DNA from 2 places in the Rossellomorea sp. FM04394 genome. Region 2 is predicted to be linked to the other one. Evidence: predicted binding sites of a transcription regulator. Region 2 holds the regulator's gene; the other holds the start of a gene.
What was found. Region 2 encodes NrdR, which represses ribonucleotide reductase genes. Its sites were predicted from a motif close to AACACNATATATNGTGTT; they were not measured.
Positions count from the first base shown of each region.

Region 1: the regulator NrdR is predicted to act here: its motif matches at 1,554-1,571, upstream of ACCB35_RS14540 (vitamin B12-dependent ribonucleotide reductase).

Region 1 covers NZ_CP168654.1:2,869,137-2,884,707, forward strand. Annotated here, with positions in the region: gene ACCB35_RS14540 (vitamin B12-dependent ribonucleotide reductase) at 1-1,415, opposite strand, end outside; gene ACCB35_RS14545 (biotin/lipoate A/B protein ligase family protein) at 1,767-2,603, opposite strand; gene ACCB35_RS14550 (rhodanese-like domain-containing protein) at 2,816-3,199, shown strand; gene gcvPB (aminomethyl-transferring glycine dehydrogenase subunit GcvPB) at 3,661-5,124, opposite strand; gene gcvPA (aminomethyl-transferring glycine dehydrogenase subunit GcvPA) at 5,117-6,463, opposite strand; gene gcvT (glycine cleavage system aminomethyltransferase GcvT) at 6,480-7,586, opposite strand; glycine riboswitch at 7,766-7,857, opposite strand; gene ACCB35_RS14570 (DEAD/DEAH box helicase) at 8,032-9,732, shown strand; gene ACCB35_RS14575 (YqhG family protein) at 9,701-10,492, shown strand; gene ACCB35_RS14580 (YqzE family protein) at 10,576-10,755, opposite strand; gene ACCB35_RS14585 (shikimate kinase) at 10,804-11,313, opposite strand; gene ACCB35_RS14590 (hypothetical protein) at 11,317-11,556, opposite strand; gene comGF (competence type IV pilus minor pilin ComGF) at 11,666-12,169, opposite strand; gene ACCB35_RS14600 (hypothetical protein) at 12,096-12,422, opposite strand; gene comGD (competence type IV pilus minor pilin ComGD) at 12,406-12,846, opposite strand; gene comGC (competence type IV pilus major pilin ComGC) at 12,846-13,151, opposite strand; gene comGB (competence type IV pilus assembly protein ComGB) at 13,255-14,277, opposite strand; gene comGA (competence type IV pilus ATPase ComGA) at 14,261-15,301, opposite strand; tRNA gene ACCB35_RS14625 (tRNA-Gln) at 15,467-15,538, shown strand.
Region 2 covers NZ_CP168654.1:3,160,539-3,176,109, forward strand. Annotated here, with positions in the region: gene ACCB35_RS16000 (TVP38/TMEM64 family protein) at 1-211, opposite strand, end outside; gene ACCB35_RS16005 (DUF1294 domain-containing protein) at 308-586, opposite strand; gene rplT (50S ribosomal protein L20) at 1,177-1,536, opposite strand; gene rpmI (50S ribosomal protein L35) at 1,565-1,765, opposite strand; gene infC (translation initiation factor IF-3) at 1,789-2,292, opposite strand; ribosomal protein L20 leader region at 2,382-2,521, opposite strand; gene thrS (threonine--tRNA ligase) at 2,697-4,628, opposite strand; gene ACCB35_RS16030 (putative sporulation protein YtxC) at 4,997-5,863, opposite strand; gene dnaI (primosomal protein DnaI) at 6,212-7,144, opposite strand; gene ACCB35_RS16040 (replication initiation and membrane attachment family protein) at 7,157-8,542, opposite strand; gene nrdR (transcriptional regulator NrdR) at 8,614-9,069, opposite strand; gene ACCB35_RS16050 (cytosolic protein) at 9,152-9,532, opposite strand; gene speD (adenosylmethionine decarboxylase) at 9,665-10,045, opposite strand; gene ACCB35_RS16060 (glyceraldehyde-3-phosphate dehydrogenase) at 10,668-11,696, opposite strand; gene coaE (dephospho-CoA kinase) at 12,203-12,808, opposite strand; gene ytaF (sporulation membrane protein YtaF) at 12,835-13,467, opposite strand; gene mutM (DNA-formamidopyrimidine glycosylase) at 13,536-14,360, opposite strand; gene polA (DNA polymerase I) at 14,390-15,571, opposite strand, start outside.

The sequences.
Region 1 (15,571 bases), 290 kb from region 2:
TTTTGACCATATGCCTTCGCATTCGTCATATCATTTGCGTTATCAATAAAGAAGATTCCAGGCTCAGCTGAATACGTTGCACAAACATTGATAAGATTCCAAAGCTCTTTCGCTTTGATCTTACGGTAAGTACGTACTTTGTATCCAAGCTTTTCCCATTCTCGCACGTCACCCACATTGTGCCATTCTTCATTATAGTATTTCATTTGCTCTTCATTGTAACTTTCAACATCCGGGAAACGGAGTTCATACTCTCGATCGTTTTCCACAGCTTCCATAAAGTCGCTTGTCAGGCAAACCGAGATATTGGCACCCGTCAGGAATTCTGAATTATGGACACTGTAAGTTCCGCCTGTACGCAGCTTTTCTTCTGCATTCTTAAGGATCTTCGCATCAAATCCCCCGTAGCCAGGGATTTGTCTATAATTAAGGATTCCTTGATACATCGCTTCCTCTTGTTCTGTAAGAGGTGTGAATTTCAGCTTATCCTGAGCTGCCTTTTTAATCGTTTCATCTTCTGTATTTTCAAGAAGATAACGCAGAATACGCGGGTTTTGCATTTTAGAAATGATGAATTCGATAATATCGGGATGCCAATCTGAAAGCATGATCATTTGTGCCCCACGTCTTGATCCGCCCTGCTCAACCAAATGAGTCAATTTGGCGATGTCATCCAGCCATGAAACGGAACCTGAGGATTTACCGTTCACGCCTTTTGCAAGGGTATTGCGCGGACGAAGCGTCGATCCGTTCGTTCCGACACCCCCGCCCCGGCTCATGATCTCCATCACCTGCTTGCGATGTTCCGAAATCCCTTCACGTGAATCCTGTACAAAAGGCATCACATAACAGTTAAAGTATGTTACGTCCGTTCCGGCACCCGCTCCGTAAAGCACCCGGCCAGCTGGAACAAAATGCAGGTTCACCAATTCATGATAGAACTTTTCAAACCAAACTTGTCTCTTTTCAGGAGTTTCTTCCACTACTGCCAAGCCTGTTGCGTTACGCTTCGCAATTTGTTCGTAGTAGACTTCCAGAGGCTTTTCGATTACATCAAGTGTTCTTGAAACGATACCGGTTTCCATTTCTTCCGGCTTGTCGATGGCACTTCTGTACTCTTCTTCGATCCAAACATCTGCTTTCTTCGTTTCCCAGTCGATGCTCGAAATGTAACCTAATCCTCTTGCAGGGAATTTAGGATCTTCTTTGATGGTGAGGACGACAAAGTCTCCCTCGGAAAGAGTGATCTTTTCCGTGTCTTTGAAAGAATAACGATCAATCATGACAAGACGGGATACACCTTTGTGTGTAGTATTCATATCCGGTGTAATGGGATGTACTTGAGGAAATAATCCGATATCCTGATTTAATCTTTCGATGTTTAATTTCATTGTGTTTTTCGACGCAACAGTCATAAAGACAACTCCTTCTATCTCAAATCTTTCATTTGTTTGTTATTTACTATGATGTGTAATATCAAATAATACGATATCATAGCTCTCTTCGAAAAGCAATAAATAAACACAACATATAGTGTGTAAAAAATTATTCTACACACCATATATTGTGTTTCAGGTCAATAGGTCATTTGTTTGTCAAACGGATAATAAGCCAATAAAAATAGAAAACAGGAGGAAATAATAGAAAATCATATAATACTCCGACCATTTCTATTAATTTAGAACTTGATATAAATCCAAGTGGCGTAATAGTTGGTAAAATAGGAAAAAAGCGACAAGCATCGCTTTTTTTCTACAAAAAAATTTTTATCGTTTAAAGTTCCAGTCATCTGATTCGTAACGGGTACTGGCAAGGTCCACAACATATTGTGTTTCCTCTGCGGAAAGTTCATATGGTTCCAGGTGGATATTCAATCCTTCTTCAAAGCCTTTTTTGAACGCTTCCTTCGCCATATCCATGGTAACTGTTTCAGAACTGATTTCGTTCATCGCAACGGCTTTACTTTTAAATGCTCGTTGCATACGCTCTTTTACCCTGTCAGATGGATAATTAAACAGGCTGAACAATTTGTCTTCGTCGAGATCCAGGAGGATAGAACCGTGTTGAAGGATGACACCCTTTTGACGCGTCTGGGCGCTGCCTGCCACTTTTCGGCCTTCTACCACCAGTTCATACCAGCTTGGTGCATCAAAACAAACAGCTGAACGTGGATTTTTTAATCCTGCCCTCTCCTCTGCTGTTTTCGGAACAGCAAAGTAGGCTTCAAGACCAAGGCCCTGAAATCCCTTCAGAATTCCTTCCGAGATGACACGATACGCTTCCGTTACGGTTTTAGGCATTTCAGGGTGATCTTCTGAAACAATGACGCTGTATGTCAATTCATGTTCATGCAGAACCCCTCTGCCTCCGGTCGGCCTTCTGACGAACCCCAGTCCGTGCTCCTTGACTGCCTGAAGATTGATTTCCTTTTCTACCTTTTGGAAATAGCCAATCGATAGTGTTGCAGGATCCCATCCATAAAAACGAATCGTCGGAGGAATCTTCCCCGCGCTATGCCAATCCAGTAGCGCTTCATCAAGGGCCATATTATAAGAAGGGGAGCAATTCCCTGAGTCAATGAATCTCCATGTTTCTTTTTTCATGCATCATACCTCATTTACGTCTTCTCTTTGATATTTTGTTATGTAATCATTCACCTTCAATTAAGTCCGTTACTAGTCTATCAAATCCAATCGAAAAAACAAAGAAAAACAGATTGGAAAGTGTTTGCTATAAAATAATAAATTTGTTTTGATTCTCGGGGCTTTCATGAATATAATAGAAGATAGCGCAATTGTAGAAAGGAGCATGAATGATGGAAGGATTATATATTCTTTTAGTCGTACTTGGTGGAATCATTGTTTATTCACTCTTTACGTTCTTCTATCAAAAGAGAATTGTAAATACATTGACTGAAGAAGAATTTCGAGCAGGATATCGTAAAGCTCAATTGATAGATGTTCGTGAAGCGAATGAATTTGAAAACGGTCACGTACTCGGCGCACGAAATATCCCACTCTCTCAAATTAAAATGAGACAAAAGGAAATCCGTGCCGATCAACCCGTTTACCTTTATTGCCAAAGCGGACTCCGCAGCGGACGAGCAGCTCAAATGCTTCACCGCAAAGGGTACCGAGATCTTCACCAATTGCAGGGCGGCTTTAAAAAGTGGACAGGTAAAGTAAAACATAAAAAATAATGTGAAAGGATTGCCTTTGGGGCGATCCTTTTTTTGATCGGTGGGAGTAGTGGGATGGATTGCGTTGGTGGTTCTAGTGGTAGTATGCATAATCCCATCATCAAATGGGATTATTTGTAATTTGGCTGGATTTTTGATAAAAACGGCTGGACTCCTGTTCATTTCGGCTGGATTCTCGACCAAAACGGCTGGATCCCTGTTCATTTCGGCCGGATTATCGACCACCACGACCAAATTCCGCGCCTATTTTGCTGAGTGATCCACCATATCTGCTTAATTACTTGTCTTACTATGCTAATAGTCCCTATAAACGGCCAAATCACGTCTTTTTCACTTGAATTACAGGAGATAACACCACAATCACCACAATCACCTCCGCCCCATTTCTCTTTCAATGAAGGTCCGTCCCTCAAAAAATCCCCGCAGCGAATCGCTGCAGGGATTTTCGTTGTTACCTATTATTAGCTTTCTTTTGAATAACGAAGTACTGGTTTTCTTGCTGCAAGTGTTTCGTCCATACGCTTGACGATGGTTGTGTGTGGAGCTTCCTGGACGATTTCAGGTGTTTCTTCTGCTTCTTTTGCAATTTGGATCATTGCATCTATGAAGGAATCCAGGGTTTCTTTTGATTCAGTTTCTGTCGGTTCAATCATCATGCACTCTTCCACGTTCAATGGGAAGTAAATCGTTGGTGGATGATATCCGAAATCAAGGAGTCGCTTCGCAATATCCAATGTACGGACACCAAGCTTTTTCTGGCGTTTTCCACTGATGACAAATTCATGCTTACAATGACGATCATACGGAAGATCAAAGTGAGGTGCCAGTCGACGCATCATGTAATTTGCATTCAGAACGGCATTCTCCGTCACGGCTCTCAACCCGTCCGGACCCATCGTTCTGATGTACGTATACGCACGAACGTTGATTCCAAAGTTTCCATAGTAAGGTTTCACACGACCAATGGAGTCAGGTCTGTTGTAATCGAATTCGAATGTATCGCCATTTTTCACAAGGACCGGTTTTGGAAGGTATTTAATCAAATCTTCCTTCACACCGACTGGACCACTTCCTGGGCCTCCGCCTCCGTGAGGACCGGTAAACGTTTTATGAAGATTTAAATGCACGACATCAAATCCCATATCCCCCGGTCTGGCTTTTGATAATACAGCATTTAGATTGGCACCGTCATAATACAGCTTTCCTCCAGCTTCGTGAATGATTGCAGCCATTTCCAGAATGTTCTCTTCGAATAAGCCGAGGGTGTTCGGATTTGTCAACATAAGTGCCGCTGTATCCTCTCCTACCACACGCTTAAGATCCTCTAAATCAACTAAGCCATTTTCATTCGATTTAACCGTTATGGTATCGAAACCTGCTACAGTGGCACTGGCCGGGTTCGTTCCATGAGCTGAATCCGGTACGATGACCTTCGTACGGTGGGTGTCACCATTTGCTTCATGGTAAGCACGGATCATCATAAGACCCGTCCACTCTCCGTGAGCGCCTGCTGCAGGCTGCAGGGTCACCTCATCCATACCTGTGATTTCTTTCAAATGCTCTTGAAGATCATACATAAGTTCAAGCGCGCCTTGAACACTTTCTGCTTCTTGTAGCGGATTGATATGGGCAAATCCATTCAGGCGTGCAACGTTTTCATTCACCTTTGGATTGTACTTCATCGTACAAGACCCTAATGGATAAAAACCGGAATCCACACCATGATTACGTTTTGATAATGCTGTATAATGACGCATGATATCCAGTTCAGATACCTCTGGAAGCTCTGGTTCTTCCGAACGGATATAATCCGATGGAATGAGATCCGATAATTCCACCTGTGGTACATCTAATTCAGGTAAGCTATAGCCGACACGGCCTTCTTTAGATAATTCAAAAATAAGAGGTTGATCTTTCTTATTCATGACAATCCCCCAATTCTGCTACAAATGCGTCGATTTCTTCTTTGCTGCGAAGTTCAGTAACAGCCACCAGCATGTGCTGTGCCAAGCTGCCATCCACTAGTCCAAGATCATATCCGCCAATCATTTCTTTTCCTAAAAGCTTTTGATTGATTTCTTTGACCGGCATATTTACCTTTACGACAAACTCATTAAAAGTTGGTCCTTCAAATGCAATGGAGAACCCTTTTGCTTTAAAGGCTTCTTTTGCATAATGTGCTTTTTGGATATTTTGAAGTGCCATTTCTTTGACACCCTGTTTACCAAGTGCAGTCATGGCAACAGATGCCGCGAGTGCATTTAATGCCTGGTTTGAACAAATATTCGACGTGGCTTTATCACGACGGATATGCTGCTCACGCGCTTGAAGAGTGAGAACAAATCCTCTGATTCCATCTTCATCAACCGTTTGACCAACAAGACGGCCCGGTACTTTACGCATAAGCTTCTTGTTCACGGCGAAGTATCCACAGTGAGGTCCACCAAAGGCACTTGGAATGCCAAATGGCTGTGCATCACCAATGACGATATCTGCACCTAATTTCCCGGGAGGTGTAAGTGCTCCTAATGCAAGCGGGTTTGAGGATACCACGAACATCGCTTTTTCAGCATGAGTCACTTCTTCGATCGCTTTTAGTTCTTCCACCCGGCCGAAGAAGTTAGGATATTGGACGATTACCGCTGCAATTTCATTACTCATTAATTTCTTGAGTTCTTCCACGTCCGTTACACCATTATTGTGGGGGATTTCCACCACTTCGATATATTGACCTTTTGCATAAGATCTTAAAACATCACGAGATTCCGGATGTACGGTACTTGAAACCAATACCTTTTTACGACGGGTCTGACCTGCACTAAGCATAGCTGCTTCTGCCAATGCCGTTCCTCCATCGTACATGGAAGAATTGGCTACATCCATGCCAGTCAGCTCACAAATCATCGTTTGAAATTCAAAAATAGCTTGAAGTTCACCTTGAGATATTTCCGGCTGGTACGGAGTATAGGCTGTATAGAACTCAGAACGTGATAATACATGATCAACGATGATCGGCATGTAGTGGTCATATACTCCTGCCCCTAAAAAGGATGTATGACTTTTCAAGTCAGCGTTCTTCGCTGCCATTTTGGTCAGTTCTTTTACCAATTCCGTTTCAGACTTCGCTTCTTTGATCTTATAATCCCCTTTGAAACGAACCTTTTCAGGGATATCTTCAAATAGATCGTTAATGCTGTTTACTCCTATGCTGTCTAACATTTCCCTTTGATCCTGCTCTGTCATCGGTAAATAACGATGCTTCATGACCGTCATTCCTCCCCTATTTCTTTGGTCTTTTATAAAAAGGTGTCGCTACTACTTTGGCTTTCAACTTTTTCCCTCTGATTTCAACCAGTACTTCTGTTTCTAAAGAGGTAAACTCTTTTTTTAGTAATGCTAATCCTACGTTTTTCTTTAATGTCGGCGATTGCGTACCGGTTGTAACTTCCCCTATCTCTTCTTCACCGGAATACACTTTGTAGCCATGACGGGGAATTCCGCGATCGATCATTTCGATCCCGACGATTTTTCTTGAAGCCCCTTCTTCCTTTTGCTGTTTCAGCACTTCCTGACCAATAAATGGAACCTCTTTCTTCACCTTTACGGCGAATCCGATTCCCGCTTCGATCGGTGTGATCGATTGAGATAATTCTTGTCCGTAAAGGGCAAGATTCGCTTCAAAACGCAATGTATCACGTGCACCCAGTCCACATGGGAGTACCCCATGTTCCTTTCCTGCATCCAGGATTGCTTTCCAGATTGCAGCCGCATCAGCTGCATCACAGTAAATCTCAAATCCGTCTTCCCCTGTGTAACCGGTACGTGAAACAAGTGCATGCTTACCAGCTATATTCACTTGGGTTTGGAATTTGAAAAATCCGATATCGCTGAGTGAATGTTCGTTTGTAAGTATTTGTAAAACCTGTTCGGCAAGTGGACCTTGGAGTGCCAATTGCGCCATATGTTCAGAAATATTGTTAATTTCAACTCCATCGACTTCATGTTCTTTAAGCCACTGAAAATCTTTATCTATATTTGCTGCATTGACGACGAGCAAATAATCATTATCTTTAATTTTATAAACTAATAAGTCATCGACCGTCCCACCGTTTTCGTAGCACATAGCCGTATACTGAGCCCCTCCGTCTTTTACTTTGGAGACATCGTTTGTCATCATTCTTTGTAAGTAGTCAAGAGCCCCTTCACCCTTCACTTCAATTTCTCCCATATGAGAAACGTCGAATAGTCCAGCTCGGGATCGTACCGCCTCATGTTCTTCTTTAATACTTGAGAATTGCACTGGTAAAGCCCAGCCACCGAAGTCGATGGTCTTTCCTCCATACTCTTTGTACACTTCGTATAAAGGTGTTTGTTTTAACTCTGACATGACTTTTCCCCCTTTATCTTCCTTACATGCATAATTCTTAACCACGTTTAATCCCATGAAAAAAGGACAGAAAAACCCCTTTTCATAAAGAAGTTTTCTCTGTCCTTGCACCTGAAAGTTTACCGAAGAACGGCTTTCCCCTTTGGTGGTTTCCTGTACGGAAACACTCTCCAGAGCTGCGTCCAACAAGAGTCTTTTTGCCTGAGAGATTCACACTTAAACGTGTTTGCTCCTTCGGCGCTGTATGCACAGTCTCTCCCCTTGTTATCATTCGCCAATATTCCTTAAAACATTTGGTCATACTAGAAATATACAGAAGAAATGTTGTAAATGTGAATGTTCGGATTTTCGAGTTTTTTAAACATTAGAAAATCTATTTTCATCCTACCATTAAATACGAGGATTGAGCAATCATTTTTATTAGAATTAAGGAGATGTTTTTCAGATGAACGTTGAGGTTTTATTTGATGAAGAATGGGGCGAGGGTCTCGAGAATTTAATTGATAACGATGGCCCATGGGGGAATTGGGAGCTTTATAAGCTTGCAGTCGAATTTGAACATCATCTTGCAATTCCGAACTTTGAAGGCCTTCAGGCGCCAAAACATTTGGCAAATGTCACTCCGCTCCCCCATCAGCTTGAAGCAGCAAAGCAGGTTGTCGAAACAATGAACGGAAAAGCGATCCTTGCAGATGAGGTCGGGTTAGGTAAAACCATCGAAGCCGGGTTGATATTGAAAGAATACATGATAAGAGGATTAGTGAAGAAAGTATTAATATTGGTTCCCGCCTCCCTGGTCTCTCAATGGGCCTATGAATTAAACAGTAAGTTTTTCATTCCGGCTGTTCCCCAACGAAAAAGTTACGTATGGGATCAGTGCGATATTGTCGTCTCATCCATGGATACGGCTAAGAGGAGCCCTCATCGGGAAAAGGTGTATGAACAGGACTATGATTTAGTGATTATAGATGAAGCTCATAAACTAAAAAATCATAAAACAAAAAACTATGAATTTGTCCAAAACTTAAAGAAGAAATTCTGCTTATTGCTGACGGCCACACCGATTCAAAATCGTGTCGAGGAGATTTTCCATCTTGTTTCTCTCCTTAAGCCGGGACATCTTGGAAATGAGTCCGGATTTTCTGACAGATACAAAAAGGGTGATCGTACCCTTCAAGAGGATGAACATTTAAAGAGCCTCATTAACAAGGTGATGATTCGTAATAGGCGGAGCGATACGGGTATTGAATGGACGAAACGTCATGTCAAGACAGTTTTAATTGATTTTAACGAAGCTGAAAGAGATTTATATAACAGCATCGATTTGCTTAAGGGTGACTATGATGAGTGGGCTAATTCAAGCTCCTTCTCTCTGTTAACTCTTCAAAGGGAAGCATGCAGTTCTCGTGAGGCTGTATTTTATACTCTTAAAAACATGCTGGAAAAGAAGGAAAACCCGACAGCAGCTTTTGAAAATACAATTGGCACACTTATGAAAAAAGTAGAAAACGTGACAATGAACTCCAAGGCCCAGAAAGCACTTGAAATCGTGCAATCGATCAATGATAAAGTGATTATTTTTACAGAGTACCGGGCGACACAGCTCTATTTGCAATGGTTCTTAAAACAGCATGGAATAAGTTCAGTACCGTTTCGAGGTGGGTTTAAGCGGGGGAAAAAGGACTGGATGCGTGAGCTCTTCCAGAAGCATGCTCAGGTGTTGATTGCAACAGAAGCCGGCGGAGAAGGTATCAACCTTCAATTCTGTCATCACGTAATCAACTTTGACCTGCCTTGGAATCCTATGAGATTAGAACAGCGAATCGGTCGTGTACACCGGCTGGGACAAACAGAGGATGTTCATATCTACAATTTCGCGACTAAAAACACTGTAGAAGAACATATTTTAAAACTTCTTTATGAAAAAATTAATCTCTTTGAACGAGTTATAGGGCAATTGGACGAAATTCTGACCCGCCTGGATTTCCGCGACTTCGAAGAACATGTAACCGATATTCTCTCTTCGTCCCGGTCAGAAGGAGAAATGAAGATTAAAATGGAGAATTTAACGAGTATGATTCAATTTGCTGAACAATTAAAGGAGGAGAAATCAAATGCAGCAGCACGAAATTCATCGATTTCTTGAGAGATACTTCGTGGCTAATGGGTGTGACCTGGTTGCGAACGGAGATGGTCACATGACCGTCCAGCTCACGATTGAATTGGATAAGGAGCTGATGAACCGCCCTTTCTACTGGCACTACCTTGAGAAAACGGGAGGTGTCCCTAACCCGATGTCTTTATCCCTAATAACGAATCCAGATAAAGCACCTGAAGACTTAAAAGGAGAACCTATTCACTTCGGTTCCCCGCGGTTACACCAAATCTTTCATTCAACACGAAATTTGGCAGGGTATATACGTTTATATGAAAATCGGCATACACCAAGTGGTCAACAAACCCCGCTTCATCCATGGCTCGGGCTGAACATCAAAATATCGTATCAATCCAATCGTAAAAAAGACAACATCCGAAGCATCGGACTAAACCTGATCAATGGAATCATTCAAGAAAACTTTCATTCGTCATTGATGTCCAGAAACTTGACACCTAAGATTCCTGATTTCTCTTTCACACTCACACCGATCATTAAACCCAAAAGTGGGGTGAACCGAATACAGACGTTTCTGTATGAAGAAATCAAAAAAGAGCCCGTTGAATGGGCTGAGCAGGCACGTAAGACGTGGGAGGAAGATCTACAATTATTGAATCACTTTTATGGAGATCAAGAGGAAAAGCCCGAATCGTATTTCTTGGAGCAACAAGCATTAAAAGAGCAGTATGAACCTAAGATTTCCATTGATATTATCAATGGCGGGATTTTTTACTTACAGAACAACAATTAATCGTTAAACGGAGTAAGTGCTTCAGATGCTTACTCCGTTTAACTCCATACAAAAAGACTACCCATAAGGTAGCCTTATACACACTATTTGTTTTTCTTAAACATGATCATGAAAGCATATGGGATGATCCCGAACCAGCGAAATAGGAATGGTTCTCGTTCATTCTTCCGTTGCTTCTTTATACTTTTACGTTCATGAGGTGATTTTTCATAATGTTGGACAAATGTTTGTGTTATGAATTTAACATAATCATTCACTGACATAAAAGCACCACCTCCCACTTTTATCAGTATGCCCGGCTAATAAGTGATTTATTCAGCTTCCGCCCCTAGATGAGGCAGGATTTCTTGAATAACCTCTTCTACGGTTTTATTGTCTGTATGAATCGTTTTGGAACTTCCACTATCATACAATGGTAAGCGGCGATTGAATAAACTTGATAAACGTTCCCTGGAGTTATTTTGTACGAGAGGACGATTCTCGTCCCCTTTTAATCGGGACCATAATGCATCAAAAGGACAAGACAGGTGGAACACTAATTCCTGTTGACGTAAGATCTCCCTGTTCTCTTCTCTTTCAACCACTCCGCCACCCGTTGTGATTATCGCTTGTTCGTTGGCTAACTCAAGGAGCACATCGCTTTCAAGATCCCTGAAATATTCTTCTCCATGTTGATTGAAGATCTCTTTAATAGGCTTTTTCTCTTTATTCTCAATGTAACTGTCCATATCAATGACCGGAAGACCCAGTACCTCTCCAAGACGTTTTCCAATCGTTGTTTTTCCCACTCCCATAAATCCAATAATGAAAATCGGTCTCATATTCTACTCCCAACTTATAATGTGTTTTGTTTCCCTATTATACACAACCGTCGTTGGAAGAAAAACCTTCTCATCGCGTTGGAATGTCACCTTCAATTGCATTTCATACGGGTTTAACATCTCGCTCTGGGTCAGGATTTCACCATAATTGCCTATCATCTGTTTGGAAGTAACCAACCCACTCTCCCTCTCCAACAATATCGCATGGGACACACTTACGTTTCTTTCATATATGTTTTTCATGTTTGTTAAGTATAGGTACTTACTTATAAAAAGATCCTTTGCAGCAAAACCTATTGATAAAACAATCATAAGAAGCACTAACGTATAGGGCAAGATAAATCCTTTATTGTTAAGGTATTTCTTCTCCTTGTCCGGTTGAAAAGTAAAAGAATTCCCCCTCCACTTTTTCTCCACCCACAAACTCCAACTCCATATGCACTCCCTGGATAATGGAAGCAAAGCTAAATGAATCCACTGCCTGTAGAACGACTTCATGTCCTCGATTATTTACCCTCCTTCGAATAGATTGATTATACTTTTCATACGAAATGGCTTGACCACTCACTATAAAAAAGATCTTATCTGGCGTGACCACTACACCTTCGCCTCTCCATAACTCATCCCTCAAGCTTTCATTGAAGAGATTCCATTCATAATAATGTGGAGGGACCATATCATTCTTAATCGTAGAGAAACCCTTCATGATGAGTGGAATGCATAGTGAAATCATGCAAAATACTGTAAAGGTTAACAGTGAATCGATTAATGTATACCCTTTGTTATTCACCCTTTGAGATACACACTTCATTGAGTCCGGTACCTCTTTCATGATATTGAACACACGCTTCTTCATTGCCTCCGTCTTTCCAATTAAGCTCATACCTGACCCCTCCATACATTCTTGAATGATTCACGTACACGTCACTGACGATTGCCTTCTCCACCCCTTCTTCAAGAAATTTCAAAGCCTCTACTTCATATTGAAGTCGCTTTAGTTGAGAAGCATAGTGGATGAGAAACGGGATGAAAATGCTGGCAATCATAAGTACACAGCTGAAAGCAATTAGGGTTTCAGGCAGTGAAAATCCCTTAATATTCTTGTACATAAAATCTCCCTTGTCCAATTTGAAACATGAGTTGTAGTATCCTATCGCCCATCTTAAAATTCACCTTTCCGAACCGGTTTGTATTCCCATCCGGAAAGAATGTGATGTCTTCCAAGCTGTTTGATGATATGTGGATGGAAGATGAAAGCTCTCTCGAGACGATCGTCTGCCTTGAAAGTGTTTTCGCAACGTATTTATTCGAGGTAGGGTAAAAGGTTAAAGTAATGGGAGTTTGATTACTGATGCTGTAGCTTTGAATTTGATAGAGGTCTGATTGGAGCCGGGAAAGAAAAAGGTCCTTTTCATTATGTTCTTTCATGGGAAGGACGGAAAAGCTGACCCATGATAGAAGGGTCGTGAAAATCAATAAGATGACAAGCATCTCAATGAGGGTATAACCCGCTTCCCCCTTTATATTGTTCATTAATTAGAGGTCACCTTCCCTTCAGCATCAATGGTGATGGCACTACCGTCGGGGCAGGCTTTATAATCTTCATTTAAATATCCATCTGCAACAAGCATATCTATGGTGACCGGTAGCGATTTTCCATCCATTTTGTAGGCTTCAACCTGTCCTTCCACCATGTGAACAAATGCCTCGCAGCCTTTGGAGTTAATCGAACTGCTTTGGTTGGTGACGTTGGGAATCGTAATAAAAAGCAAAACAGATATGACTAACAATACAATCATCATCTCGATTAGAGTGAAGCCTTTTTCATTCTTGAGCATTGTGTTCCTCCTTTGGTTTTGGTTATGTGTTACCGGTGTGACTTTGCATTTAATTTGCTGTTGTGCCCAGGCATTGCAGGTATTGGCCTTTTCTATGAATTTTCTAGATCCCCTGCATCATCTGAAATAGCGGCATCATAATGGAGAAGTAGATCGCCATGATGAATAAACCTACAAAAGTAAAAATCATCGGCTGAATATATTTAAGCAATGAATTGATATTCTCCTCTAATTCCTGAAAACAAATCTCGCTATAAAGTTGCAGTTCTTCTGCTAATCTTCCGTTTGATTGCCCATGGTGGACAACGATGGATAGCTCTTTTTGAAAAAAAGGGAGGGATGTGAAGCATTCATGAAATGGCTTTCCTTCTTTTAATCCTTTAATCAATTTCATTGAAACGTATTGTAATGTCGGTCGGAAGGATTGACTTTCAATGATGAGCAGGGACTCAGTGATGGATACTCCACTTGTGAGAAGAAAACTTAATTCTCTTGCAAAAAAGTGTGAGTGACCGAGCATTAAATATTTTGACAGATAAGGGATTTTGCACAGGGTGATTGAGATTTTAATAGGAGAAATTCTTTTTTTGAACAGGAAGAATAATATGGTAGAGAAAATGAGCGATAATAAAAATGCACTAAAAATCACTGGGAAGCTTTCGATGAAGTGCAAGAGGTACTTTAGATTTGCTGAAGGTTCATATCCTATAGAAGTATACAAAGATTGAAATCTTGGAAATAGCACCTTTCGAAGTAAGACCATCATTAAGATCGCTACGATTACGAGCATTAATGGATACTGAATGATCTGTTGTATTTTCTGCTGGTTTTTCCTTCTTTTTATAAGGTAGTTTCCTGCTTCTGATAGAGTGGGGCCCATTTGACCGTGATGCTCGGCAAAATAAATCTGTGCACTGACGTGACTCGGTATGTTCAGCTGTTTGTGGATGACCGAGGAGATGGACTCTCCTTTTTGTAATGATCCCATCATTCTCTTTTTTAATTTGATCGTATTCTTTTCTTTAGGGAGCAGGAGAAATTCGATGGCCTCTGAAAAACTATACCCTTTTTGGAGTAGGTCTCCAAGTCTCTTAAGAAATTTACCTTGATCATCGTTTTTCTTCATGAACCCATTTCCTATATTCAAGTTCTGAAACAAATCCTAGTGCCACCCCCTTATTGATTAGAGTTTGGAGTGTGTGATACTGATGCCGTGCTTTTTCACCTTTCGCCTCTTTCAGCACCTCCTTCAAAGCACTTCCAGTCACAATTTCATATACGGATGCCATGTTCAGATTTTTACCTCGATGGCATTTCCCACCACACTCTCCTTTGCATACCGCACATACTAACTTTAGTAATCTCTGAGCTGAAACTGCCAGCAGTGTCTGTTCAATGTCATGCCACTCAATTCCTAATTCCATTAAACGATAGATCGCCCCTTTTGCATCTCTCGTATGCATTGTAGAAATTACCAAATGACCCGTTAAGCTTGCCCTTATTGCAATCTCCGCCGTTTCCCGATCTCGGATCTCCCCCACCATGATGATATCCGGGTCGTGCCGCAAAATCGCTTTCAAGCCGGTGGAATATGTTATCCCCGCTTTTTCATTCACTTGTATCTGCACCATATCCTCCTGCATCTTCTCCACGGGATCTTCCAGTGTGATCACATTACGGTTCAAGGCTGCCGAACAATGGTGAACAAGGGAATACAAAGTCGTTGTTTTGCCACTGCCTGTCGGTCCTGTGAACAAAATGAGACCATGAGAATACATCAGGAGGGCAAGTAACTTTTTTGCAGAGGCAGGATAGAGTGACATCTTTTCGATTGGTATTTGATATTTTTGAGGGAGTATTCGAATGACGAGACTTTCTTTTAGATGAGTCGTTGGTAAGGTAGAAATTCTGAGAGATAGGGGTGTGTTTCGGACGGTAAGGCTGAAGGATCCACTTTGAGGTTTTCGTTTTTCGCCAATGTCCATGGAGGCCATGAATTTTAAATGGGCAATTAATCGTTCTGCCTGATCAGGGTCGATGGTCTGGAATGGAACCAATGCTCCAAGTTTCCTGAATTGTATCAAGTAATCTTTGGTTCTGGGTATTAAATGAACATCTGTTGCTTCACTGCTGAAAGCTTTTCCAATCATTACTTCGGATAGGGATTCCACAGAATGAAATATAAATTGGCACCGCCTTTCTGTTTTCCTAAGTAAAGATATACGACATCAATTTACAAAATCCTTCTTTTATTTCAAAAAAGTTTGCATAGAACTTTTTAATCTAGTCATACTATATCTTGTAACAACATTCAATGGGCTATAGCCAAGCGGTAAGGCATCGCACTTTGACTGCGACATGCGTTGGTTCGAATCCAGCTAGCCCAGTTAGAAAAGCGGAGGCGGCTTGCTCAGGCCCGA
Region 2 (15,571 bases):
CAAAATAAAAAGTAACAGATAAGAGCGTTAATCCAATCAATGAGTACAGAGTGCCGAATATACTTCCGAAAAGCACTCCTCCCGCCATACATACAAGGGCTACCGGAATGAACAAAAATTGCCTTAGGATATGAAACAAGATAAACAGAACAGGAGCCATATACCCGCTAGCTTCCATGAGGGCGAATGCAGCAACCAACCGTTCGTCCATGGCTAAGGTGACCTCCTTCTGCTTTTCTAAGTTGTTTATACGTACTCTCTATATAGTATGTAAAGAAGACGGGTTAAAGAATGAAAAATTTAATTTCTACAATTTAGTATTCAGCCAGATAAACAGTACACTATGAAGCATGACGAGAAGCGGGAACCCGAAAGCAAATACTTTATGTTTCGTTTTATGTCTGTATACCTTCATTCCCATATAGGCGCCGATGCTGCCACCCAGAATCGCGACCTGCCACAAAGTACTCTCCTTGATGCGATATTCATTCCGCTGCGCTTTTCTTTTATCCCTGCCCATGATGATAAAGCCGATGATATTGATGACAATGGCATATAGATATAAGATACCTGTAATTGTATCCATGATTTCTACCTGCTTTCTGAATTGATTATTGATATAAGAAGGTTCTTCTCGTAAAGTTTGTTACTTTCTTAAAGAAGAAAGTAGTAGTTGATTTCCGCTCCAGGATGCTCGCTTTCCGCGGGGCTGGCGGTGAGCCTCCTCTGCTGCGCCTGTGGGGTCTCACCTGTCCAGCTATTCCCGCAGGAGTCGAGCATCCTGCAGCGAGAATCAGCTTTCTGAGCATGTAACCTTAATGGAAAACAATTTAAAAAAGAGTCTTAACAAACAATTTAATTTAAGGTAAGGAAAGATAGATTTTCCTTTTATGGAAATTATTTTTTAGTAATATTGTTTTCTTGCACACCGTGAAGCTCTGTCACGAAAAAACTAATAAAAATGGTGAGGGGAACTGCGTAGACTCCTACGGAAGTACGGGCGTGCCGAGACCCCGGAAGCGAAGCTGAGGAGGCTCGGCCGAACGTCCGCGGAAAGCGGAGCAGTTCCCCTCACCATTCAGCACATACTAATGGACAGAGGCTAAGCGAATAAAGCCTATAAGAAAGGACCGGCCAGAGGCCAGTCCTTTTTTTGTCTGCTAGCTTAGCAGGTTATTATTTGTTTAGTTGAGCTTTAGCAGCGTCAGCTAATTGGTTGAATGCTTTTTCGTCAGAAATCGCAAGCTCAGCAAGCATTTTGCGGTTTACTTCGATACCAGCAAGCTTCAATCCGTGCATTAAACGGCTGTAAGAAAGACCGTTCATACGTGCAGCCGCATTGATACGTGTGATCCATAATTTACGGAAATCACGTTTCTTTTGGCGACGGTCACGATAAGCATACATGTATGATTTCATGACTTGTTGATTTGCTACTTTATATAAAGTATGTTTTGAACCGAAATAACCTTTGGCTAATTTAAGAACTTTTTTACGACGTCTGCGTGTTACTGTTCCGCCTTTTACGCGTGGCATAATAATTCCCTCCTGTTTCTATTACTTCTTATTTTAGGTTGTCAAGCATATGACGAATGCGTTTGAAATCTCCTTTAGAGACAACAGCCGCTTTACGTAGCTTACGCTTTGCTTTAGTAGATTTGTTTGCGAATAAGTGGCTTGTGTAAGCGTGTGAACGTTTAAGTTTACCAGAACCTGTTTTCTTGAAACGCTTAGCTGAGCCGCGGTGAGTTTTCATTTTTGGCATGTGCTTTTCCTCCTCGGGTCCTCTTATTTTTCGTTAACTGGTGCAAGCACCAAGAACATACTGCGACCATCCATTTTCGGTTTTGATTCAACGGTTGCTACATCTTTACACTCATCTGAGAAGCGATCCAGAACGCGTTGACCAATTTCTTTGTGCGTGATCGCACGACCTTTAAATCGGATTGACGCTTTAACTTTGTCTCCTTTTTCAAGGAACTTACGAGCGTTACGAAGCTTAGTGTTGAAATCATGCTCATCAATCGTCGGGCTTAAACGCACCTCTTTAAGATTGATGATCTTCTGATTCTTACGCGCTTCTTTTTCTTTCTTCTGTTGTTCAAACTTAAACTTACCGTAGTCCATGATACGAGCAACGGGTGGTTTTGCATTTGGAGCAACAAGAACAAGATCAAGATTTACACGTTCAGCAATTTCAAGAGCTTCATTCTTGGTTTTAATCCCAAGTTGCTCACCATTTTGATCGATAAGACGTACTTCACGGGCACGAATCGTTTCGTTTAAGATCATGTCTTTGCTAATAATTAGCCACCTCCAAGGTTTATTAAAAGAATACACGGCTTTGGTCGACGCACTCGCTTCCTTTTTTTGCATGCAACACACAAAAAAAGATGCGAGTGTCGAAACACCCGCACCTGATTATTAAGCATATATAAATGGCTTTAATAGTCAATCACATACCTGTAAACAGCTTTAAAGCGTTATTCAGGTGAGAAGCGGGTAGCTTCTACTTGTACCAAACTGTATTCAATTCACCTTAGATACTATATCACATGACAAAACCGCTGTCAAATAATCATTTAATATCACAACGTATTTCATAATATCAGACATCTAAGGAGAGTGCAACAGTTTTTTTGAATTTTATATGGGAGGGACGGACCTTGATGCAAGGTCCGTCCCTCTTCCTCGTTTTATCGTTTTGCTTCTTTTGTGATGTGGCCGATAAACTCTTCAAGGGAGATCGTTTCTGATTTCTGCTCTCCGTATTTACGGACGTTGACAGCCGTTTCCTTGATTTCATTGTCACCCACCACAAGCATGTAAGGGACTTTGCTCATCTGTGCTTCGCGGATTTTGTAGCCGATCTTTTCATTACGGTCATCGATCTCAATGCGTAATCCTTCAGCTTGCAGCTTTTCCTTCACTTCTTTAGCATAGTCAAAGTGAACATCCGGAGAAACCGGGATCACCTGGACCTGTGTCGGAGCGAGCCAAGTCGGGAATGCCCCTTTGTATTCTTCGATCAGGAAGGCCACAAAGCGTTCCATCGTGGATACGACTCCACGGTGGATGACTACCGGGCGATGCTGTTTCCCATCTTCTCCTACATATGTTAGATCAAAGCGCTCAGGAAGTAAGAAGTCCAGTTGAACAGTGGAGAGCGTTTCTTCCTTGCCAAGTGCCGTTTTCACTTGAACGTCCAGTTTAGGGCCATAGAATGCCGCTTCCCCTTCTGCTTCAAAGTACTCAACATCCAGTTCATCCATGGCTTCCTTGATCATTCCCTGTGCACGGTTCCACATCTCATCATCATCAAAGTACTTCTCAGTATCCTCGGGGTCACGATAAGAAAGACGGAAGGAATAGTCATTCAGATCAAAGTCTTTGTATACTTCCTGAACGAGGCGCACGACACGCTTGAATTCTTCCTTGATTTGATCCGGACGGACAAAGATATGGGCATCATTCAACGTCATCCCACGCACACGCTGCAGTCCTGACAGGGCACCTGATAACTCGTAACGATGCATCGTACCAAGCTCGGCGATACGGATCGGAAGCTCACGATAGCTGTGAATGCCGTTTTTGTAAATCATCATATGATGAGGGCAGTTCATAGGGCGAAGAACAAGGTCTTCGTTATCCATCTCCATGACAGGGAACATGTTTTCCTGATAGTGATCCCAATGACCGCTTGTTTTATAAAGCTCAACGCTTCCCATTACAGGAGTGTACACGTGATCATAGCCTAGGCGCTCTTCTTTATCCACGATATAGCGCTCGATGATGCGACGGATCGTTGCACCTTTAGGAAGCCACATCGGCAGACCTTGTCCCACTTTTTGTGAGTTCATGAACAGGTTTAATTCTTTTCCGATTTTACGGTGATCACGCTCTTTCGCTTCTTCTAAAAGACGAAGATGCTCTTCCAGGTCTTCTTTCTTGAAGAAAGCTGTACCGTAGATCCGTTGAAGCATTTTGTTATCGCTGTTTCCGCGCCAATATGCCCCGGCGATGCTTAACAGTTTGAATTCTTTAATTTTATTAGTGGACGGAATGTGGATCCCACGACATAAATCGAAGAATTCACCTTGCTCATAAATAGAGACTTGCTCGCCCTCCGGAATCGCCTCAAGCAATTCGAGCTTATACTCGTCACCGATTTCTTCATACATTTTCTGCGCTTCGTCACGGCTGACTTCATTACGGACCACATCTAAGTTTTCACCAGTGATCTTCTTCATTTCTTTCTCGATCAGCGGCAGGTCCTCTGGTGTAAACGTGTGCTCGGAATCAATATCATAATAAAACCCGCCTTCGATGACCGGCCCGATCCCAAGCTTTGTTTCAGGGTATAAACGTTTAATCGCCTGTGCCATTAAATGGGCTGTACTGTGACGAAGAATTTCCAGTGCATCTTCTCCTGGAGGTGTAACGATTTCAATCGCTCCATCTTCCTGGATCCCCGTACGCAAGTCGATTAATACTCCATCTATCTTACCAGCGAGCGCCTTCTTCTTCAGTCCGGGACTGATGGACGCAGCAATTTCTTCTGTTGTGGTCCCCTTGGGAAACTCCTTGACATTTCCATCGGGGAACTGAATTTTCACTACTTCTGACATGTGGTTTCACTCCTTAAATAATCTCTATAAAACATAAAAAACCCCGCCCCTTCACGTTTGAAGGGACGAGGTTAATAAGTAAACTCGTGGTTCCACCCAACTTCTCATTGTGCACAAAAGTACAGACAATGACTTCATTGAAAACGAATAACGACATTTAGCCGTCAACCAATACTTTGGATCCAAGCGGATTCCGTTCATGATTGAAGTTCCGAGGTGGTAAATATCACTACCGAATTAGGAAGCTTGCAGCCGAATGACTTCCCTCTCTGTGAATGGAATAGGAATATTGTTGTCCTCATCATAACCTTTATTTATTGACTTATTATGTAGGTATTATAATTGGTTATGTTGTGAAAAGCAAGTGCCTATTCATTCGCGATATCCCAGGAAGGATAAAGGAGTGGATCGGGAAAATAACTCAACGGCAGCAGATCGATCCGTTCTTCAAAAATATTCTGAAGCGTCCTGATCAATTGATGGTCGCCGTTTCCATACACAAGTATCTTTTCCGGGGCAAGTGATAGTAACGGGGCAATGGTGTACGAATCAACGTATAACGGGTGATTGGTCAGAAGGCGTTTATCGATCGCCTTTGTCAGTTCCTGCCTTGTCACCTCTTTCATGTCTTCATCAAAGAAACGAAAGCCGTAACCCGTCGAGTACAGATGGATCGTGCGCATTTTCTGCTCCCTTGATGCCAGATACTCCCGCAGCATGTGAACAAACATTTGATATTCCTGCTCCATCTTATATTCGTCGATGGCAAGATCCACCATGAGGAGCAGTCTCTCCTGGAGCTTCTTCAGCCTGAACTTGCTAAAGGAGTCGAATGATATCGGTGCCTTCCCTTCCAATAAAAGCTCCAGGCTGTCATGGACGTATTTGGACTCGTCCCATTCCCCGATCAGCTCCATCAATTCGGGCCGTTCCCCCATCCTCATTTCTGATACGATTTCTAATATTTGATTGATTTCATCAACATCTTCATAGAAGTAATTTCCCCTGAGGGCTGATTCGGACCAGTCCATGCATTTATCATTTAAGACAAAGTGGGAAACCCCATTGAACAGTTTTTCTTTTTCCTTGAAGAAGGGGGAAACCTCTATCGTCAGATTATAGTGAGTTGTATGTTGAAATAGTGTTTCATGAAACCATGATTGTATGAACTCTTTATTGAGGTATTCTTGAAGCTTTACCGCATCATTTTTTTGCTTAAAAATAAATTCAATCAAACTTTCTCGCCTCCTTAAACCCAATTCCCTGATTTATATATATGGGAGGCTTGTATAAATTAGAAGTTGATGAGTGAATTTAATTGTCTCTTTTCTTTTGTAATGGATTCCATGAAGATGCTTACGCTTAAGTGCGCGCTGACTGAATCCGGCCGATTTCGCCGATAATCCGGCCGCTTCTTTCGAAAATCGGGCCGTTCCTCTTTAAAATCCAGCCGAAATCAGTAATAATCCAGCCGTTTCCATTAAAAATCCGGCCGTCTTACAATAATTGTTAATTCACATTAGGCTGAATCAGCTCCATAAAAAAAGAAAGGAGCATCGCATGCGACTCTCCTCTCTTTTAAGCTATTCTCTTCTATTCCTTCCATCAATCAACACAGGCTGGGACAAGTATTTAATCCGCTCCATGATCCGTGCAGCCTTGAGTTTTTCTTCTTCTCCTCGTTGGCTGTAGGTCAAGTGATGGGTCAGCTCGTTGAAGTTGAAGTTGGATGTGAAGAATGTCGGCAGGTTCTCAAGCATTCTGTACTGGAGGATCGTCCCCAGGATTTCATCCCTTCCCCAGCTGGACATGGTTTCTGCACCGATGTCATCCAGCATGAGGATCGGTGCAGATTTCACCATTTCCAGCTTTTCATTTACCGAGTTATCTCCCAGCGATTGCTTGATTTCTCTGAAGAACTCGGGAACGTAAACAATCAGGGACGCTATTTTTTTCTGGGCAAGTTCGTTGGCCATTGCCCCTAACAAATAGGACTTACCAACTCCGAACTTCCCGTAAAAATAGAGTCCTTTCATTTTTTCTCCTTCAGAATAATTCTCTACGAAATTCTTCGCCAATCGCACAGCTTCCAATCGGCTTTTCGAATCGAGGTCCAGGGTTGAGAAGGAGGCCTGTAAAATATCCTTCGGCACATACAGGCTCTTGATAAGACGCTGGGCGCTCGTTCTTTCATCGTGAATGACCTTTCGAGGGCAGCGATGGTAATCGATGTCGATGGTGTTGCCCCTGATCACTAAGTGGGGATCATACCCCTCCATCATATTCTTACATTCCTGTAAAGAAGGGCAGTAACGGCACTCCTTACTTTGAGAAATGTATTCATATAACTTCATCAGACTTTCATTGACCATTTCACCTGTTACGAGGCCTTCATTTCTTCGAATAAAATCTTTCACATCATTGTTTTCTAGAATCTCTTTTTTCATTTGTTCATATCTTTGTTGAAACGAACCAGAAGCCGCCAACCTTTTCAGGGTGTTATTTATTCTTTCCACCGCTACGTTCACCTACTTCCGAAAATTTTTAAGCTCTTCTTCGAGTTTTTTCTTCTCTGCCTCGAAATCGTATCCTTCCTGAGAGGATTCGTTTTCTTTCTCCGTTTCCTCTTCCTTGAACCATTCCGGGAGTTTTTCTGTCCGGATCGGCTTTCTTCGTCTATTCGTTTTCGTTTCCTTTTTCCCTTCAGCCCACTCAAGGTACTGCTTGTGTTCTTTCTTAGCTAAATCCATTGCTTCACTTGCAGTCGTAACCTTTTTCCTCGACCAATGAGAAGCGATTTTTTCCATATATCCCTTTGTCAGCTTCATGTCTGTCTTTAATAAAACATATTGTATAAGGACGTTCATAACACCTAGCGGCAGCTTCTGTGACATGAGCACCTCTTCCACGGCCTGCAGGTCAGACTTGGAAGGTGAACCGCCATTCGAAATATCAGATAGTACGTCTTTTGGAGACGTGTTTTCCAGGTATTCAATCAGCTCTTCTTCTTTGGAGAGGGGTTTATTCGCTGGTGCAGGTTTCTTGACCCCGATTCTGGTAGTCAAATCGGGCAATTGATCACCTGTTTGAAGCCCATACCAATCCCGTGCGGTTTTACGCAATAATTCTATATCGATGGTATCATCTGCATCCAGGGAACTTAAGACGATATTTTTCATTTGAAGGGGATCAATCCCATATAAATAACTCAGCTTTAGGACCGTTTCCTTCACGGTAGCTGTAAAGGCTTTTCTCGGAACCATGGATTCGGATAGCCCTGCCAGCAATAACTGAAAATCAAAATCGATTTCGTCTAATGGAATCCCTTCATTCTTTCCATATTTCATATATTGTTCACCAGACTTGGTTTCTGAATCCACATTTGCATCATGGTGAAGAAAATTAATTTGCTCCGATGTGAAAACATCTTGAAAGGATCGAGTGATATTCGAGTACTGCTGTTTATCAACCGTTTCGTCAGTAAAAAACTTCTTCAAACGCAAGTAATGAGTTCTGCCGATTTTCCGGTAAAGATACACATTCAACATACCATCATGAAAGAATTCCTGAGGAGAAAGGGGAGGCTGCAGTTCATAAAGAAAGCTGCGATCCCCGTTGTCCCTTTTTTCATATGCCTTTAACAAGCCGATCCCCTCAAGCTTCATCCGCGCTTCGTAGACGTCCTGAAGATTCACGGACAGAACGTTCATAAGGTGATAATGGGTGGAATCAGTCGACCAGAGCCGATTTTCTTCCACTTCTCCCCATAAACTCATATAAAGACTGTAGCAAACCGGACCAATTAAAGGCTGGTACAGAAATGTAATGATTTTCCGATCATATTCCTGAAGCATCCCATTTGTCCCTACCGTGTAGGGATCGATTGGCTGTATTTCATTCCAATGCTTCTTCATCATAGTTGGATTCTACCTTTCAAAGAAATAAAGAGAAAAGAGCTAAAGAATTACATCTTCAGCTCATTCTTCTACTCTTTTTTTATTAATTCTTTCAGTTCGTCTATAAATACATTAATATCCTTAAACTGTCGATATACAGATGCAAAGCGTACGTATGCAACTTCATCTACCTTGGCAAGTTGGTCCATGACCATCTCCCCGATCTTTACGGATTCCACTTCAGAAGCACCTTGATTCCGGAGTTCCTTTTCAATATCCGTAGAGATCTTTTCTAATCTTTCAAGAGGCACCGGGCGCTTCTCACAGGCCTTGATCAGCCCTCTCAAAATCTTCTCTCGACTAAACTCTTCTCTTACCCCTTCTTTTTTCACCACAATTAAAGGAAGCTCTTCAACCTTCTCGAAGGTCGTGAAGCGGAACGTGCATTCTTCACATTCTCTTCTTCTCCTGATCGAACGTCCTTCATCAGCAGGCCGGGAGTCGACCACTCGGGTACCATTATGCTGGCAAGACGGGCATTTCATAATATCAGCTCCGTTATTACATACTATTACTTTCATCATATAAAAAAGCTGCGCTATACACAAGCTTCTATGGGATTTACCGTTATTTCACTTTTGTCAATTCGCTTTCAAGCTTCTGATAATAATGGCTGATCTGCGCTTTTAATACCGTATATGTACCAAAGATCTTCCCTTTCTCTGCACTCACCTTGAAATCGACTGCCGTTTCAAAAGGTCTTACCGTGATGACGGTTGCGACGATGAATAGTTGGGGAGTCCCATTTTTACGGACCGTGATTTCCCCTCTGTCCTTTGACTGGGAAATTACCTCATACTCAGAGGATGAGAATAACTCTAATACTGCATTAAATGCACCTTGATGCATGGATTTATAATATCGTGACTGCAGGTCTTTATCTTCGTGCTGATCAGATGTCTCACATTCTGATTGAAATCGTTTAAACAGGGTACGTATTCCGCTCATATAAAGTTCCTCCCTTTATTTACCCTTATTTTACACGAAAACCACACGAATGAAAATTCAAAATCAAATCATATACAAAGCATAAAAAAAAGAGATGCATCTAACCATGCATCTCTTCTGAGTTATTTTCGATTAAAGGGCTTGAGCCTGAGACTTTTTAACTTGTACCGGACCCATACCACGTGGCAATTCGATTGTTTCACGCGTGTCAGCACCCAGAGCATCTGCAATATATTCAGCAGCGATGTTAGGATCTAAATCACCGCAAGTATATACATCAATACTGGCATAACCATGTTCAGGAAAACTGTGAATAGTCAGATGTGATTCTGAAATGATCACAACTCCACTAACACCTTGAGGAGCAAATTTATGGAAAGCTACCTCACGAACTTCTGCACCTGATTTAAGTGCAGCATCGACGAATGTTTTTTCAATTCCTACTACATCGTTTAATTTTTCAAAATCGCAACCCCATAATTCTGAGATTACATGACGACCCATTGTTTCCATTGAGTGTTTCCCCCTTTGACATAATTTTTTTCGTCAAAATGAACGAATCCTTTGGCAAAATCTTAACTACCACGGGGGAAAGTTAGTCCGAAGAGGTCCTAACCCTTTAAGTAGTTAAATCAGTATTCATTTGCTAATAAGAAGTTCACGAAAAATAGTATACTTTGTTTAAAAGTGTTTTGCAATAAATTTTTATAAACTTTTTTAAGTGGATATTACGAATTCCTCTTTCACTTTTTGACAAATACAATACTGTAGTAATTTTATATTCTAATCGTTGACCGTTCCTTTCCGCTTCAGGCACAAGATTCCCGGGGGAGGAAGTCGAGCCTCCTCGGGCTTTGCCCTGCGGGGTCTCGACTTTTCCTCTATTTCCCGCAGGAGTCAAGTGCCTTCCGCTGCAATCCACTCTGTGATACTACACTTTTTCTAACTATAATAAACTTAAAAAAGCACTTTGGTAGAAAGTTGTTCCTATATCTTTCTGCCAAAGAACACCGATATACTCACTTGTGAAAAGCAACAAATTTACGATAAGCGCCTTTAATAAATTTCACAAGAAAAAGAACGCACCATAAAAGGTACGTTCTAAGGATGCAGCTTATTGTTTATGTTGGTTCTTTCAAACGTTTACTTCTTGTTTGGCGTTCATTTTTGATGCAACGAATTTAGCCAGATCGACGACGCGGCATGAATAGCCCCACTCGTTATCGTACCAGGCCAGTACCTTCACTTTTCGATCTCCCATTACCATCGTGGATAACCCGTCGATGATCGCTGAATGGGGATTTGTATTAAAGTCGATCGATACCAATGGTTCTGTTGTGTATTGCAGCACTCCATGTAAAGAACCAAGGGATGCTGTAATAAATGCTTCGTTGATTTCTTCTACTGTTACGTCTCTTTTCACATCTACAACCAGGTCCACTAGTGAAACATTTGGTGTAGGCACGCGTAATGCCATTCCGTGAAGCTTGCCGTTTAATTGAGGCAGAACCAATGACAATGCTTTTGCTGCTCCAGTCGTTGTCGGAATGATCGACTGGCCGCACGCTCTTGCTCTTCTCAAATCTTTATGTGGATTATCAATATTTTTTTGGTCATTTGTGTAAGCGTGGACTGTTGTCATTAGTCCGTTTTCAATACCAAATTGCTCATCTAATACCTTCGCAACCGGCGCTAAGCAGTTCGTTGTACAAGATGCATTTGAAATCACGCTGTGTTCTTCAATATTTAATGCGCTTTCATTTACACCCATAACAATCGTAACGTCTTCATTTTTACCCGGGGCCGTCAGGATGACTTTTTTGGCACCCGCTTCTAGATGCAGGCTCGCTTTGTCTTTTGAATTGAATTTTCCTGTTGCTTCAATCACGATATCGATCTCTAATTCGTTCCAAGGCAATGCTTTAGGATCACGATTGCTTAATAGTAGGACACGTTTCCCGTTGACGATGAGTGCGTCATCTTCTGTTATCACATCTGCCTGGAATGTTCCATGATTTGTGTCATACTTTATTAAATGGGCTAGCGTTTCAGCCGGGTAGCTTGCGTTAATGGCTACAACCTCTAAGTTTTCCTCTAATATTGCTTTTCTGAAAACCATTCTTCCAATACGTCCAAAACCATTGATTGCAATTTTCGCCTTCATAAATCCGGCTCCCCTCTATATTAATGTTATACTTATATGTTTATTTGCTAAAAATAGTATAACATATTTAGAGAATTAGTTAATAAGTATTTTGCGGATTTTTAATGTTTTATTATTCTGACAAATCGGCTTATTGAATGTATATTTTTGGGGTATGGATTCATGCATTGATATTGATTTAAATATTGACCGTTCCTTTCCGCTGCAGGCACTTGCTTTCCGCGGGGCGGGCGGTGAGCCTCCTCGGCTGCGCCTGCGGGGTCTCACCTGTCCCGCTATTCCCGCAGGAGTCAAGTGCCTTCCGCTGCAATCCACTCTGTGCTGATATATGTTTAGTGCCTATACATTTGAAAGACAAACACCTTAAAGCCTCTCTAGTTACGATTAGAATTTCTCCTATATACAAATACAAACCAAAAATCAATATTTATCGCCATAACTACTAATTATCTAGCGGACCATAATAAAAAGCCGACAAGAGGTTTCTTGTCGGCTCATCTGTCATTCTATGGTTTTAGATTCCACTCCACTAATAGTGCATCAAGCTGTTCTTTGGTTTCATGTAAAGAACCGTTGTTGTCGATGACTGCGTCGGCAAGGTTTGCTTTGTCCTTTAAGGGGGATTGGGAAGCGATGCGTGCTTGTGCTTCTTCCCTTGTAAAGTGATTGCGTTCCATCAGACGGGATAGTTGGGTTTCTTCGTTGACGTATACCACGAGCGTGCGATCAACCATCCACGTCAAATCGCTTTCGAATAAAAGCGGGATATCCATGAAAATAGTGTTTTTACCAGCTGCAATGGCTTCATCCTTATGTGCAAGCATCATGCTTCTGACGGCAGGATGCACGATTCCATTTAGCTTTTTCCGTTTTTCTTCTGAGTTAAAGATGATTTGACCGAGTTTTTCCCGATTGATGGTTGAATCGTGATCGTGCAATATGTGTTCACCGAATTCTTCCACAATCGCTAGATAAGCAGGCTGATCAACTTCAACCACCATTCGGGCGGCAAGATCGGCGTCTATTATCGTATATCCTTTTTCATTTAACATAGTGGACACTGTACTTTTACCGCTTGCAATGCCACCTGTTAATCCTATTATGGTTGCCATTATCGAATTCCTTTCTACCTCAGCCACTAAAACCGCAGGATCCCTATAAGGATCAGCAGAACCCCTGGAATAAATGATACTCTGTGAATCCATCGTAAATGAGAGAAGAATTCTCCCATCTTCAATCCTGAGAATAAGAACGTGAAGCTCATCACCAGGATTGCCAACGTAAGTAATAATGGCGAGAAACTTAATAACGCGGCACCAATTCCGGCACCGAATGCATCGAGAGATAGGGCGATTCCAAGCATGAATGCCTCGATTCCTGTTATCGTACCCGATCTATCAAAGTCTGCCGTTAACGGCCTTCTTAAAATTTGGATCACCAATCCTATGGATTTAATCTCAAAGTTAATCAACGTCTTTTCTTGGGATAATACCGTTTCTTTTTCCGGTCTAAAGAACTGGTACAGTACGGCCGCTCCTATTACAACCAGAATCAGGCCGCCGATTCTGCCGGCCCAAACCGGTGTGATGATGGCCCCGATGGTTTGACCAAGCAACATGGCTACCAATAAAGAGCTTGCCGAACAAATGGATATGATGCTGATTGATTTTGTAGGGATCTTCACTTTTCGTAATCCGTAGGTTAAACCGGTGCTAAAACTATCTAGACTTACAGCAAACGCCAGCAGTAATAAGGAGATTGTTTCACTCATCTAATAGCCCTCCCAAAAATCATTACAATACTATATGGTAAGGGCTTATCAGATGTTAATTGTTCTCTCTAACGTTGGCAATCGGGACAATAGTGTGTCCCCCTCCCTGCTGAAACCTTCTTCTCAATGGGGGTACCACACTTACGGCAAGGTTCTTCTTTCCGACTATATACGTAGAGGTTCTGTTGGAACATCCCCATTTGTCCTTGGGAATTTACGTAGGATCGAATCGTACTTCCACCCATTTCAACCGCTTCTTCCAACGTTCGGATTATTTCCTGGTGGAGCCGCTCAATTTCTTCCTGTGATAGGGATTTCGACTTCCGGTCGGGATGTATACCCGCACGGAATAATGCTTCATCTACATAGATGTTCCCCAGTCCCACAAGAACGGTCTGATCTAATAATGTGGCTTTTACAATTCTCTCTGTCTTGCTCAACTTCTCTGTTAAGTAGTCTGTTGTAAACTCGGATTGGAATGGCTCAGGTCCCAGCTGCAGGAGGGGAAGATGAAGTAATTCCTCCCCTTTCCTGAATAGATGCATCGTTCCGAATTTCCGGACATCGCGGTATCTGAGTTCCGTGTTATCCGTAAAATGAAAGATGACGTGGGTGTGCTTTTCAATGGGATCCCCACTATCGGACAGGTTATACTTCCCCTCCATTCTCAAGTGAGAAACAAGGGCCACGTCGTTTAAATAAAAGATCAGGAATTTCCCTCTTCTTCTCATTTCAAGAATTTCCTGCCCCTTCAGGCTATGGACAAATTCATCGGATTCGTCCGGGTTTTTAATCATTTTAGGCCAAAAAACCGAAACGTCCCTGATCTTCTTTCCAATCACAAGAAGCTCAAGCGTCTTTCTGACAGTTTCTACTTCAGGCAGCTCAGGCACTATGCCGCCACCTCCTTCTGAAAACTCTACTATTTCGCGTCGTACCACGTTTGGCCGTATGAGTAATCGACCTTTAACGGAACCTCCAGCTCCATTGCATTTTCCATCACTTCAGGAACAATCTTCTTCAATACTTCAATTTCTTCTTCAGGTGCTTCAAAGATCAATTCATCATGTACCTGTAACAATAATCGGGATTGAAGATTTTCTTCTTTTAATCGCGCTGCCATATCAATCATCGCCTTCTTGATGATATCCGCTGCACTTCCTTGAATCGGTGTGTTCATCGCTGTACGTTCAGCGAAGCTTCTCAGGTTGAAATTACGGCTCGTGATTTCAGGGAGGTAACGTCGTCGATTCAAGAGGGTCGTGACATACCCTTTCTGTTTTGCATCCTGAACGATGTCATCCATGTATTCTTTTACACCAGGGAAGCTTTCTAAATACTTCTTAATGAATTCCCCTGCTTCTTTACGGGTGATATCCAAGCTTTGAGAAAGACCGTAGTCACTGATTCCATAGACGATTCCGAAGTTAACGGCTTTCGCATGTCTTCTCATATTGGATGTGACCTCGTCCTTCGCCACCCCGAAGACGTCCATCGCTGTTTTCGTATGGATGTCCATGTCATTCCTGAAGGCTTCAACTAATTTTTCATCCTTGGCAATATGAGCAAGTACTCGCAGTTCAATTTGAGAATAGTCAGCAGCGAACATCACCCAGCCTTTTTCAGATGGAATGAACGCCTGGCGGATCTTTCTCCCTTCCTCAAGCCTGATCGGGATATTTTGCAGGTTAGGGTCTGTCGAGCTTAACCGGCCAGTTTGTGTAAGGGCCTGGTTGAATCGTGTATGAATCTTACTCGAATCTTTATGGACGACCTTCAATAACCCTTCTAGATAAGTGGATTGTAACTTCCCTAACTGACGGTAATGCAGGATATGATCAATGATTTCATGCTTGGACTGAAGTTTTTCAAGTACGTCAGCAGAAGTGGAATAACCGGTTTTCGTTTTCTTCACGACCGGTAATCCCAGTTTTTCAAAAAGGATCACGCCAAGCTGCTTCGGAGAATTGATGTTAAAGCTTTCGCCGGCTTGTTCATGGATATTCTTTTCTAATTCTTCCAAGCGGTGAGCTAATTCATCCTTCATGGCGAGCAAACGCTCCTGGTCCACTTTGACGCCAGTGAATTCCATCTCGGCCAAAAT